2 regions of the Comamonas sp. DB36 genome follow, and region 1 is predicted to be linked to the other one. Evidence: predicted binding sites of a transcription regulator. Region 1 holds the regulator's gene; the other holds the start of a gene.
The links. The regulator NrdR, encoded in region 1, represses ribonucleotide reductase genes. The targets are predictions, from matches to a motif close to CACNANATNTNGTG.

Region 1 (6,885 bases):
ATCGAAGCCGGGGTCAGAGTAACCGGGCATCTTGTCTCCAGAATATGGTCAGTCGCAACGGTGGCCCCGGAGGGAGCCTGGGCCAACGATTATGCATGGGCAGGTCAGCGCGAACGCGCACCCAGGCGACCTGGTGGCCGACGGGTGAAAAGCCGTATCACCGGCCTGGGGCGCGGGTTTGTCGGCTAATATCGATCACCAGTTGGAGAGTCCTCCATTCCCAGCGGCAGCAGCCGGAGACAAAAAATGAAAGTTCGCGACATTCTTCGCGTCAAGGGCAACACCTTGTACGCCATTTCCCCCGATGAGCCCCTGAGCCGCGCCGTGGAGACTATGGCCGAGAAGGACATAGGCTCGCTGGTCGTCATGGAGCATTCGGACGTGGTGGGCATGCTCACGTTCCGCGAAGTGATACAGGCGCTGGTCAAGAACGCCGCCGGCACGACGCTGGTGCGTTCGGCGATGGACGACGCGCCGCTGACCTGCACGCTGGAGACCGAAATGGACGAAGTGCGCCGCATGATGCTTGACCGTCACGCGCGCTACATGCCCGTGATGGACAAGCGCATGCTGATGGGCGTGATCAGCTTCTACGACGTCGCCAAGGCCGTCGTCGACAGCCAGAACTTCGAGAACCGCATGCTCAAGGCCTATATCCGCGACTGGCCCGAAGGCGAGCGCCAGGGCGCGGAGTAAATAGCCCCCACGTTCGCCCACTGCGTGTGGCTCTCTGCCCCCCAAGGGGGCCCTTGCCGCCTTGGGGCGGCCCGGCGGCGGCGCGATAGCCCCCACGCTTTCTCGCTTCGCGTAGCTGCGCGATGGGGGGCAAAGCCCCCCATGGTGTTCATTGGAGCGTTCGGCCCTCGCCGCCTTGGGGCGGCCCGGCGGCGGCTCGATAGCCCCCACGCTTGCTCGCTTCGCGTAGCTGCGCGATGGGGGGCAAAGCCCCCCATGGTCTTCATCAGTCCGGTGCCTGGCGCTGTCCCACTCCCCGTTCGCACTGAGCCCGTCGAAGTGCGTTCTGGTTTGGGGCGTTGCCCCATTCCCCGTTCGCACTGAGCCAGTCGAAGTGCGCTCCGGCTACAACGCCGTAATCCACTCCTCGAGCTGCGCCGCCGCCACCGGGCGGCAAAACAGATAGCCCTGCATCACCGCGCAGTCATGTTCCTGCAGCCATTCACATTGCTCACGCGTTTCCACCCCTTCGGCGACGACCTTCATGTCGAGGCTGCGCGCGATGCTCAGCACCGAGCGCGTGAGCGCGGTCGCTGAGTCGCTGTTCTGCAGGTCTTGAACAAAGCTCTGGTCGAGCTTGAGTTCGCTGAACGGCAGCCGGTGCAGGTGGCTCAGGCTCGAGTAGCCGGTGCCGAAATCGTCCAGCGACAGCTGCATGCCGCGCGCATGCAGCGCATGCAGGTTGGCCGTGGTCGCGGCGCTCGCATCCATCATCACGCTTTCGGTGATTTCCAGCATCAGGTCGCGCGGCTGCAGTGCGTGGCGCGCAAGCGCGGCGCCGACCTGATCGGCGAGACTGGGGTCGTGGAAATTGTGCGCCGACAGGTTGATCGCGAGCTGCGGCACGGCCAGCCCCGCGGCGCGCCAGCGCGCCATCTGTGCGCAGGCGGCGTCGAGCAGCCAGTGCGTGAGCGCCTGGATCAGCCCCGCGTCCTCGGCCACGGCGATGAAGCGCGCGGGCGAGACTGCGCCCCATTCGGGGTGGTTCCAGCGCGCCAGCGCTTCGACGCCATGCAGCCGGTGCGTGTGCCGGCCCAGCACCTGCGGCTGGAAATTCAGATGCAACTGCCGGCGTGCAATCGCTTCGCGCAGGTCGCGCTCCATCGCCATGCGTTCCTGGGCCTGCACGCCGAGCTCGGGGCTGAAACGGCACCAGCGCGAACTCGGCTGCTTTTTCGCCGCGTACATCGCCTGGTCGGCATGGCTCAACAAGCTGGGAATGTCGGTGCCGTCCTCGGGGTAGAGCGCGACGCCTATGCTGGCCTGGGGCAGATGCTGCAGGCCCTGGTGCACGAAAGGCACGGCGATGCTGTCGAGCAGTCGCTGCGCCATGGCAACCGCCTGATCGCTGCCGGCGCCTGGCAGCAGCAGCACGAACTCGTCGCTGGCCAGCCGGCCGGCAATATCGCCCGGCCCCAGATGCGCGCGCAGGCGGTTCGCGGTCTCGCACAATAGGGCATCGCCCGCGGCATGGCCCTGGCTGTCGTTGACCTGTTTGAAGCGGTCGAGATCGACGAACAGCAGCGCGGCCTGGGGCATGCGCGTCTCGCGCAGCGACGCCAGTGCGCGGCGTGCGAAGTCGGCGAACAGCGTGCGATTGGGCAGTTGCGTGAGCGTGTCGTAATACGCGAGCTGGTGGATGCGGTTCTGCTCGGTGTCGCGCGCCATGGCGAGCGTGCACAGGTGCAGGCAGACTTCGACCAGGCGCAAATGCAGGTTGCTCGGACCGCGCGCTTCGCGGAAGTAGAACGCGAATGTGCCGACCACCTGACCCGCGAGGTTCTTGATCGGACTGGACCAGCAGGCGCGGATTCCGGCGGGAATGAACAGCGGGTGGTAGTCCTGCCAGAGCGGGTCGGTGGCGATGTTGGTCACGGTCACGGGATCGCCCAGGAAAGCGCTGGTGCCGCAGGAGCCAGCCTGTGGGCCTATGAGGAGCCCCTCGATCGCCGCGCTCAGCGCGGGCGGCAGGGACGGGGCGGCGAGCACCCGCAGGCGCCCGTCGCCGTCCACGCGCAGCACGCTGGCAATCACATCGGGCGCGATACACTCGACTTCGGCGCAGACCAGGGCCATCAGCTGGGGCAGCGGTACTTCACTCACCATGGCTTCGAGCACCCGGCTTTGCAAGGCCTCGTGGTGCTTGGTGGGCGTGAGGTCGGTGAGCGTGACCACGGCGCAGCCTGCGTCGCCTTGGGGCCGGCCGGGCTGCGGCGGCGGGTGGATGTTGCAGACCAGCGAGACCCATATCGGATCCCCGTTGCGGTGGTAGCACAGCGCTTCGCCCGTGTAACGGCCGGTGCGCGCCAACTGTTCGTCGATATGCGCGAGCGCGTCCGGGGAAAAGGACTTGCCCAGCAGCAGGTCGCGCGGCCGCCGGCCGCGCGCTTCGTGCAGCGGATAGCCGAACAGCCGCTCGAAACCGGCGTTGGTGTAGACGATGCGGCGCTGTTCGTCGCTGATCAGGATGGCGCAGTCGCTGACGTCCAGCGCCTGCGTCAGGGAGGGCAGTGATGCGGGCAGCGTCAGGCCATGGGCGGCGGGCCCTGGCGCGGGCGGCGATTGGCTGGCGGCTTGCATGGGATGGTGGCACTCCTCATGGTGAACGGGCCGGTCGAGACGGCGGCGCGCGTCAATACAAATCGTATCAATGTGTTGCTCAGGTGCCAAGCACTTCATACAGGCATAATCGCGCGCCATGAGCGGCAATACTTTCGGAACCATTTTCAGCGTCACCAATTTCGGTGAATCCCACGGCCCGGCCATTGGCTGCGTGATCGATGGCTGCCCGCCGGGCATGCCGTTGACCGAAGCCATCATCCAGCATGACCTGGACCGTCGGCGCCCCGGCACCAGCCGCCATGTGACCCAGCGCCAGGAAGCCGACGCGGTCGAAATCCTGTCGGGCGTCTATGAAGGCAAGACCACGGGCACGCCGATCGCGCTGCTGATCCGCAATACCGACCAGCGCAGCAAGGACTACGCGAACATCTCCGAGAGCTTCCGCCCCGGCCATGCCGATTACACCTACTGGCACAAGTACGGCATCCGCGACCCGCGCGGCGGCGGCCGTTCGTCGGCGCGTCTGACGGCGCCCACGGTGGCCGCGGGCGCCGTGGCCAAGCAGTGGCTCAAGGCCCAGTTCGGCACCGAGTTCCGCGCCTGCATGACGCAGCTGGGCGAACTCGAGATTCCGTTCGAGGACTGGTCGCATGTACCCGGCAACCCGTTCTTCGCCCCGGTCGCCGATGTCTCGGCCTATGAAAGCTATATGGACGCGCTGCGCAAGGCCGGCGACTCCTGCGGCGCGCGCATCCGCGTGCAGGCCACGGGCATGCCCGTGGGCCTGGGCCAGCCGCTCTATGACAAGCTCGATGCCGACATCGCCTACGCGATGATGGGCCTCAACGCGGTCAAGGGCGTGGAAATCGGCGCCGGCTTCGCGAGCGTCGCCCAGCGCGGCACGGTGCATGGCGACTCACTCACCCCGGCCGGCTTCGCGAGCAACCATTCGGGCGGCGTGCTCGGCGGCATCAGCACCGGCCAGGACCTCGAAGTCTCGATCGCGATCAAGCCCACGAGCTCCATCCTGAGCCCGCGCGACTCCATCGACGTGCACGGCCAGCCCACGGAAGTCATCACCAAGGGCCGCCACGACCCCTGCGTGGGCATTCGCGCCGCGCCGATTGCCGAAGCCCTGCTGGCGCTGGTGGTCATGGACCACGCGCTGCGGCACCGCGCCCAGTGCGGCGATGTGCGCCACGGCGTCGCGCCGATAGCGTCCTCGCTGCTCTGAAGGCGCTTGGCACGCAAAAAAGCCATCCCTCGGGATGGCTTTTTCATGGGGTGCTTGAGTTTCTGCCGCCCGGCCGGTGGGGGCTCTATCCTCTACGCACCTCGTCCATCACGCTCTTGAAGTCCTCGATGTCTTCAAAGCTGCGATAGACGCTAGCAAAGCGGATGTAGGCGACCTTGTCGAGCTGCTTGAGCTCGTGCATGACCAACTCGCCGATGCGGCTGGACGCCACTTCGCGCAGGCCCAGGTTGCGCAGCTTTTCCTCGATGCGCTCGATCGCGGTATCGACCTGTTCGGTGCTCACCGGACGCTTGCGCAGCGCCAGCGAGAACGAGCCGCTGAGCTTGGCGCGCTCGTACTCTATGCGCCGGCCGTCCTTCTTGACGATGGCCGGGAAGCTGACTTCCGGCCGCTCGTACGTCGTGAAGCGCTTGTCGCAACCGCCGCACTGGCGGCGGCGGCGGATGAAGCCGCCGTCTTCCGCCTCGCGGGTCTCGACCACCTGGGTGTCAGGATGGCTGCAGAAAGGGCACTTCATGGCTCAGGGCGGACCGAATAGCGAGAGGCTTAGTCGCGGTAGACGGGGAAACGCGCGGTCAGCGCCGCGACCTTGGCGCGCACCGCGGCCAGGTTGGCTTCGTCCGTCGGGTTCTCCAGCACGTCGGCAACCAGATTGGCCGTCAGGCGGGCTTCTTCTTCCTTGAAACCACGCGTGGTCATCGCGGGCGTGCCCACGCGGATACCGCTGGTCACCATCGGCTTTTCAGGATCGTTGGGGATGCTGTTCTTGTTGATGGTGATGTGGGCCGCGCCCAGAGCGGCTTCAGCGGCCTTGCCGGTGATGCCCTTGGCGCGCAGGTCGACCAGCATCACGTGGCTTTCGGTGCGGCCGGAGACGATGCGCAGACCGCGTTCGATCAGCGTTTCGGCGAACACTTGTGCATTCTTCACGACCTGGGCCTGGTAGGCCTTGAACTCGGGCGTCAGCGCTTCCTTGAAGGCCACGGCCTTGCCAGCGATGACGTGCATCAGCGGGCCGCCCTGCAGGCCGGGGAAGATCGCCGAATTGATGGCCTTCTCGTGCTCGGCCTTCATCAGAATCACGCCGCCGCGCGGGCCGCGCAGGCTCTTGTGGGTGGTGGTCGTGACCACGTCGGCGTGGGGCACGGGGTTGGGGTACACACCCGCGGCGATCAGGCCGGCGTAGTGGGCCATGTCCACCCACAGGATGGCGCCGATTTCCTTGGCAATCTTGGCGAAGCGTTCGAAATCGATGCGCAGCGCGTAGGCCGAGGCACCGGCAATGATCAGCTTGGGCTTGTGTTCACGCGCCTTGGCTTCCAGGGCGTCGTAGTCGATCTCTTCCTTGGCATCCAAGCCGTAGGAAACGACGTTGAACCACTTGCCCGACATGTTCAGCGGCATGCCGTGGGTCAGGTGACCGCCTTCTGCCAGGCTCATGCCCAGGATGGTGTCGCCGGGCTTGAGGAAAGCCAGCAGCACGGCCTGATTGGCCTGGGAACCGGAATTGGGTTGCACGTTGGCGGCATCGGCGCCGAACAGCTGCTTGACGCGGTCGATGGCGAGTTGCTCGACCACATCGACGTTTTCGCAGCCGCCGTAGTAGCGCTTGCCTGGATAGCCTTCGGCGTACTTGTTCGTGAGCTGGGAGCCCTGGGCTTCCATCACGGCAGGCGAGCAGTAGTTCTCGCTGGCGATCAGCTCGATGTGATCTTCCTGACGCTGGTTTTCGGCCTGGATGGCGGCAAACAGTTCGGGGTCGGCTTTTTCAACAGTGATATTGCGGTGGTACATGGCAGTCCTATGAACTTGTAGTCCCTTGAGGCCAAGGGCTGCCCAGGCGAACGGCGGAACGCTTCAGGCGGGATCCGTTATGCCTGGGCGGTACGCTCCCCGGTGGTTCACGGATGACATCCGCTGGTTTCCACGTCAGCGGCAGTCCGGTCTTTCGACCTACTGGACTGCGCCTATCGCCAGTTGCGTACCCCGGTAGTGTAGCTGAGCCCAGATGCCCGTGCGGCAAAGGGCCTGCTGCGAATGCGCGCAGCGCGGGGTACTTCGATCAGAGGTTGGTGTTCAAAGCGACCTGTTCGCCGGCGCTGGCGACAGGTTCGGCCGCGGGGGCGGCCAGGGGAGCGGTCTGCTTGACGGTGAGCAGCGGCTGGGCGGGGACGACGGCAGGGACAGGGCGCAGGCCCGCGGCCTGGCGCAGGCGGTTGTGCTCGGCGAGCACCTTGGCCGCATAGCCGCCGTCGTTGGGCAGGTTGGCGGCGCCGACATAGTGGCGCAGGCCGCCCTCGACCGAGCCCGCGCGCGCAATCGCGTCCTTGAGC
Region 2 (6,885 bases), 2.0 Mb from region 1:
GGTCCACCGGCCTGGGTCTCTATATATGCAGGGAGCTGTGCGAGCGCTATGGCGCGCGCCTGGGCTACCAGCGACTGGCGCGCAGCACCACGCGCGGCAGCGTCGAAGGCAATGCCTTCACGCTGGTGTTCTATCCCACTGCCGTCCTGGGTACGCCCTCCTTCCGCCTTGACACCATCGTCGTATGACACCTGTGCCCCATGTCTGATATTGCTGCCTCCATCCTGGTCATCGACGATGAGCCCGACCTGCGCACGCTCTATGAGCTGACCCTGCTGCGCGAAGGCTACCGCGTCGAAACCGCCGAAAGCGTGCAGGAAGCACGCGCGGCGCTGCAGGCCCAGCGCTTCGACGCCGTGCTCACCGACATGCGCCTGCCCGACGGCCTGGGGCTGGACCTGCTGCACGAGCTGCGCGCCCAGCAGCGCCCCGAGCGCTGTGTGGTCATCACGGCCCACAGCTCGGCCGAGAATGCCGTCGAAGCGCTGCGCGCCGGCGCCTTCGACTACCTGAGCAAGCCCGTGGACCTCAAGCAGTTCCGCGCGGTCGTGGCCTCGGCCGTGCACCGGCCCGCGCCGGCCGCGAGCGCCACGCCCGGGCGCGGCGCGCGCGGCACGGGCGGGCGCGAAGCCGAAGCGCGCCTGGCCGACCCGGCGAGCGCGCTGGCGCAGCTGGTCGGCGAATCGCCGGCGATGCGCGCGGTCAAGCAGAACATTCTCAAGGTCGCCAAAGGCATGGCACCGGTGCTGGTCCAGGGCGAATCGGGCACGGGCAAGGAACTGGTGGCGCGCGCGCTGCACGCCTGCAGCCACCGCGCCGACGGCCCGCTGATCGCGGTCAACTGCGGCGCGATTCCCGACAATCTGCTCGAAGCCGAGTTCTTCGGCGCGCGCAAGGGCTCGTACACCGGCGCCACGCAGGACCGCAACGGCTACTTCCAGGCGGCGCGCGGCGGCACGCTGTTCCTCGACGAAATCGGCGATCTGCCGCTGGCCATGCAGGCCAAGCTGCTGCGCGCCATCCAGGAGCGGCGCGTGCGCCCGCTGGGCTCGACCCAGGAAGAGCCGGTCGACGTGCGCATCGTCAGCGCCACCCACCGCGACCTGGCCCAGGAAGTGCCCGCGGGACGCTTTCGCCAGGATCTGTACTACCGGCTCAACGTCATCGAGATCCATCTGCCGCCGCTGCGCGAACGCCGCGAAGACCTGCCGGCACTGTGCGAAGTGCTGCTCGAACGTATTGCGGCCGAGACCGGCTGCGCCGCGCCGCAGCTGTCGGCGCAGTTCTTCGAGCAGCTCGCGCGCCTGCCGCTCACGGGCAATGTGCGCGAGCTCGAAAACCAGCTGCATCGCGCGCTCACGCTCAGCGAAGGCCAGCAGTTGTCGCTGGACGCCGCCGCGCCCGACCCCCTCAGTGCCGCGCCCGTGGCGGCGGCTGGCGACCACGCCGCAGCCGACGCCGCGCCTCTGCCCCACGACCTGCAAGCCTGGCTGGACCAGCAGGAGCGCGACATCCTGGTGCGCGCGCTGCATGAAATGGGCTTCAACCGCACCGCGACCGCGGCCCGGCTGGGCATCAGCCTGCGCCAGATCCGTTACCGCATCGCGCGCCTGAACATCACCGCACCCCATGACAGTGACGCCGCCGACAACACCGACCCCCTGGCTTGAGCCGACAGAACCCGGCGATCGCTGGCCCGCCAGCCGCTGGCAAGGCGGCTGGTACCAGGCCGCGCGCGCCCTGCCCTCGCCCAACTTCGGCCCGCGGCCCGAGGGCGCGCAAATCGACTTGCTGGTGCTGCATTCGATCAGCCTGCCACCCGGCGAATACGGCACGGGCGCGGTGCAGCAACTGTTCACCAACCAGCTCGACTGGGACGCCCATCCCTATTACCAGACCATACGCGGCATCGAGGTCTCGGCGCACTTCTTCATCACGCGCGCCGGCGTCATCTGGCAGTTCGTCGATTGCGACCAGCGCGCCTGGCACGCGGGCGCGTCCAGCTGGCGCGGTCGCGGCAACTGCAACGACGACTCCATAGGCATAGAACTCGAAGGCCTCGAAGGCCTGACGTTCGAAGCCGCGCAGTACGCGGCGCTCGCCGCGCTGTGCGCCGACCTCGTCGCGCATTACCCCATACGCCATGTCGCCGGCCACGAACATATCGCGCCGGGCCGCAAGCTCGACCCCGGCCCGGGCTTCGACTGGGCGCGGCTGCGCGGCGCGCTCGCGGCCGCGCAACTGGAATGGCCGCCAAGCGCATAAGGCGTTTTTTCGGCAGCGTCAACCGGCGTCTGGCAACCACCTGTTTTTTGCCACGCCGCAAAAAAAAATTTGCCGTGTTCAGCGCTGTCGCGCTTCGCCGCGAGCCCGCGCGGACACTGGCATTCGCGCTGCACAGGCCCGCTTCGGCGCTGGAAAAGTCGCCCGATTCCGCCTCGACGGCTAGGGTTTCGGGTCCATTTCGCCCCCCCGGCTTGGGGTCCGCGCTACACTAGCACCCGAAGCAAAGACACTACCTGTAGTGGTCGAAGCCCTCCACAAGCACTACATTTAGTGTTAAAAAGTTGTGCACAGCGTGTGCATGGCTTGTGGACAAGCCTCCGCGCTGCCGGCCATCCGCCACTACAGCGCCATCACTTAAACGCCCAAGAGGAATCCATGCAAGAAGCGTTGAACCCCGTATCCACTGCGTCCGCCGATGCAGCGACCCACTCGGCTTCCGAGCAGTACCACGTGATGCGCCGCAGCGGCGATGTCGTGGACTTCACGCCGCAGAAAATCGCCATCGCCGTGACCAAGGCCTTCCTGGCCGTGCGCGGCGCCCAGGGCGCGGCCTCGTCCAGCGTGCGCGAAATGGTGGACGAGCTCACGCAAGGCGTGGTGCGCGCGCTGGTGCGCTCGCGTCCGGGCGGCGGCACGTTCCACATCGAAGACATTCAAGACCAGGTCGAACTCGGCCTGATGCGCGGCGGCCACCACGAAGTCGCGCGCGCCTATGTGCTGTACCGCGAGCGCCGCAACCAGGAACGCGCCGAGCAGAAGAAGGCCGCCCAGGCCACGGCCGCTCCCGCCCCCGTGCTGCATGTGACCGACAAGGGCCAGCGCGTGCCGCTCAACCGCGAAGCCCTGCTGGCGCTGATCGAAGCTGCGTGCAAGGGCCTGAACGCCGACATCAAGCCCGATCCCATCGTGCAGGAAACGCTGCGCAATCTGTATGACGGCGTGCCGATCGACGAAGTGTTCAAGGCCGCCATCCTGGCAGCGCGCACGCTGATCGAAAAGGACCCCGACTACACCTACGCCACCGCGCGCCTGCTGCTGCACACGATCGTGCGCGAAGTCATGGGCCGCGATGTCGCGCCCGCCGACATGTCGGCCGCCTATGTCGACTACTTCCCTGGCTTCGTGCAAAAGGGTGTCGACAACGAACTGCTCAACCCCGAGCTGCTCAACTACGACCTGCCGCGCCTGGCCCAGGCCCTCAAGGCCGAACGCGACCAGCAGTTCGACTATCTTGGCCTGCAGACGCTGTATGACCGCTACTTCCTGCACGTCAAGAAGACGCGCATCGAGCTGCCCCAGTCGTTCTTCATGCGCGTGGCCATGGGCCTGGCGCTGGGCGAGACCGACCGCAACGCGCGCGCCATCGAGTTCTACGAGCTGCTGAGCTCGTTCGACTTCATGAGCAGCACGCCCACGCTGTTCAACAGCGGCACGCTGCGTTCGCAGCTGTCGAGCTGCTATCTGACCACGGTGCCCGACGACCTCGATGGCATCTATGAGTCGATCAAGGAAAACGCGCTGCTGTCGAAGTTTGCCGGCGGCCTGGGCAACGACTGGACGCGCGTGCGCGCCCTGGGTTCGCGCATCAAGGGCACGAACGGCGAATCGCAAGGCGTCGTGCCTTTCCTCAAGGTGGTCAACGACACGGCCGTGGCCGTGAACCAGGGCGGCAAGCGCAAGGGCGCGGTCTGCACTTACCTCGAAACCTGGCACCTCGACATCGAGGAGTTCCTGGAACTGCGCAAGAACACCGGCGACGACCGCCGCCGTACGCACGACATGAACACCGCCAACTGGATCCCCGATCTGTTCATGCGCCGCGTGATCGAAAAGGGCAGCTGGACGCTGTTCTCGCCCGCCGACGTGCCCGACCTGCATGACCTGTTCGGCGCCGATTTCGAGAAGGCCTATACCGCCTACGAAACCAAGGCTGCGAGCGGCGAGCTCAAGCTGCACAAGACGCTGCCCGCCACCGACCTGTGGCGCAAGATGCTCTCGATGCTGTTCGAGACCGGCCACCCCTGGATCACCTTCAAGGATCCTTGCAACATCCGTTCGCCGCAGCAGCATGTGGGCGTGGTGCACTCGTCCAACCTGTGCACCGAAATCACGCTCAACACCAGCGACACCGAAACCGCGGTCTGCAACCTCGGCTCGGTCAACCTGGTGCGCCACATCAAGAACGGTCAGCTCGACCACGAGAAGCTGCGCAAGACCATCACCACGGCGATGCGCATGCTCGACAACGTGATCGACATCAATTACTACGCGGTGCAGAAGGCCAAGGATTCGAACCTGCGCCACCGCCCCGTGGGCCTGGGCCTGATGGGCTTCCAGGATGCGCTGTATGAAATGCGCATGCCCTACGCCTCGCTCTCGGCCGTGGAGTTCGCCGACCAGTCGATGGAAGCCATCTGCTACTACGCCTACTGGGCCTCGACCGAGCTGTCCAAGGAACGCGGCGCCTACTCGACCTTCAAGGGCTCGCTGTGGGACCGTGGCATCCTGCCGCTGGACACGCTGGACCTGCTGGAAAAGGCGCGTGGCGGCCATGTCGAAGTCGATCGCTCCATGCGCCTCGACTGGGACAGCCTGCGCAACAAGATCGCGGCCGACGGCATGCGCAATTCCAACTGCGTGGCCATCGCTCCCACGGCGACCATCTCCAACATCGTTGGCGTGGACGCATCGATCGAGCCTTCGTTCGGCAACCTGTCGGTCAAGTCCAACCTGTCGGGTGAATTCACCATCATCAACGGCTACCTGGTGCGTGACCTCAAGCGCCTGGGCCTGTGGGATGACGTGATGGTCATGGACCTCAAGCACTTCGACGGCTCGCTGCGCCCCATCGACCGCGTGCCCCAGGAAATCAAGGACCAGTACGCGACCGCGTTCGAAGTCTCGCCCGAATGGCTGGTCGAAGCCGCGTCGCGTCGCCAGAAGTGGATCGATCAGGCCCAGAGCCTGAACATCTACATGGCCGGTGCCTCGGGCAAGAAGCTCGACGACACCTACAAGCTGGCCTGGCTGCGCGGTCTGAAGACCACCTACTATCTGCGCACCACCAGCGCCACGCAGGTCGAGAAGTCCACGGTGCAAAGCCGCACGCTCAACGCCGTGTCCTCGTCCTCCGCCACATCGAGCGCCGCAGCGCCTGCGGCCCCCGTTGCCGCAGCGCCCAGCGCGCTTGAAAAGGCGGCCGCCGCCGCCCTGGCCAGCACGCCCGCAACGGACATCAAGTTCTGCGCGATCGACGACCCAGGCTGCGAGGCTTGTCAATAAGCCATTGAACGCCTCAGGGCGTTGACCCCACCCGGCCACGGCCGGTGGGGTGGCGTAAAGCGCGGCACCAGGCCGCGCTCGCTTTCTGCAAAAATAAGACGAATGCCGGCCCTCGGAATCCGCAGGCTCGCTCCACGGACCTCCGCGCGCAATGCCGGCCATGCTGCCCACAATCGCAGCCCCTTTCAGGAATACACCATGCTGACCTTCGACGACGACATCTCCTCCAACGCCCCGGCCGGCGACGAACAGGCCCCCGCTCCCGCCGCCTTCAAGCGTGTGAATGCAGCCGACAAGCGCATCATCAACGCCAAGACCGATGTGAACCAGCTGGTGCCTTTCAAGTACAAGTGGGCCTGGGAAAAGTACCTGGCCACCTGCGCCAACCACTGGATGCCGCAGGAAGTGAACATGACGCGCGACATCGCGTTGTGGAAGGACCCCAACGGCCTGACCGAAGACGAGCGCCGCATCGTCAAGCGCAACCTGGGCTTCTTCGTCACGGCCGACTCGCTGGCCGCGAACAACATCGTGCTGGGCACCTACCGCCACATCACGGCGCCCGAATGCCGCCAGTTCCTGCTGCGCCAGGCCTTCGAGGAAGCCATCCACACCCACGCCTACCAGTACATCGTCGAATCGCTGGGCCTGGACGAAGGCGAGATCTTCAACGCCTACAACGAAGTCAAGTCGATACGCGACAAGGACGAGTTCCTGATCCCGTACATCGAGGCGATCATGGACCCGAACTTCCACACCGGCACGCCCGAAAACGACCAGACGCTGCTCAAGTCGCTGATCGTTTTCGCCTGCCTGATGGAAGGCCTGTTCTTCTACGTCGGCTTCACGCAGATCCTCGCGCTGGGCCGCCAGAACAAGATGACCGGTGCCGCCGAGCAGTACCAGTACATCCTGCGCGACGAGTCCATGCACTGCAACTTCGGCATCGATCTGATCAACCAGCTCAAGCTCGAGAACCCCCACCTCTGGACCAACGAGTTCAAGGAAGAGATCAAGGCGCTGTTCACCAAGGCCGTCGAACTCGAATACGCCTATGCCGAAGACACCATGCCGCGCGGCGTGCTGGGCATGAACGCCTCGATGTTCAAGGGCTACCTGCGCTACATCGCCAATCGCCGGGCCACGCAAATCGGCCTGGAAGAACTGTTCCCCGGCGAGGAAAATCCCTTCCCGTGGATGAGCGAGATGATCGATTTGAAGAAGGAACGTAACTTCTTTGAGACACGTGTGATCGAGTATCAGACCGGCGGCGCACTTTCCTGGGATTAATCGCTCTCCAGCAGGCACAATGGCACA

Region 2: a site for NrdR is predicted at 2,546-2,559, ahead of ACSVDO_RS18035 (ribonucleoside-diphosphate reductase subunit alpha). Genes of this name have one in related genera too.

What each region holds. Positions count from the first base shown of each region.
Region 1 is NZ_CP196631.1:1,405,777-1,412,661, forward strand. Features, by position in the region: gene ACSVDO_RS06755 (O-acetylhomoserine aminocarboxypropyltransferase) at 1-30, opposite strand, end outside; gene ACSVDO_RS06760 (CBS domain-containing protein) at 247-696, shown strand; gene ACSVDO_RS06765 (sensor domain-containing protein) at 1,081-3,315, opposite strand; gene aroC (chorismate synthase) at 3,434-4,531, shown strand; gene nrdR (transcriptional regulator NrdR) at 4,617-5,069, opposite strand; gene glyA (serine hydroxymethyltransferase) at 5,099-6,346, opposite strand; ZMP/ZTP riboswitch at 6,380-6,543, opposite strand; gene ACSVDO_RS06785 (lytic transglycosylase domain-containing protein) at 6,615-6,885, opposite strand, start outside.
Region 2 is NZ_CP196631.1:3,846,715-3,853,599, forward strand. Features, by position in the region: gene ACSVDO_RS18020 (ATP-binding protein) at 1-188, shown strand, start outside; gene ACSVDO_RS18025 (sigma-54-dependent transcriptional regulator) at 201-1,670, shown strand; gene ampD (1,6-anhydro-N-acetylmuramyl-L-alanine amidase AmpD) at 1,630-2,265, shown strand; gene ACSVDO_RS18035 (ribonucleoside-diphosphate reductase subunit alpha) at 2,662-5,568, shown strand; gene ACSVDO_RS18040 (ribonucleotide-diphosphate reductase subunit beta) at 5,767-6,858, shown strand.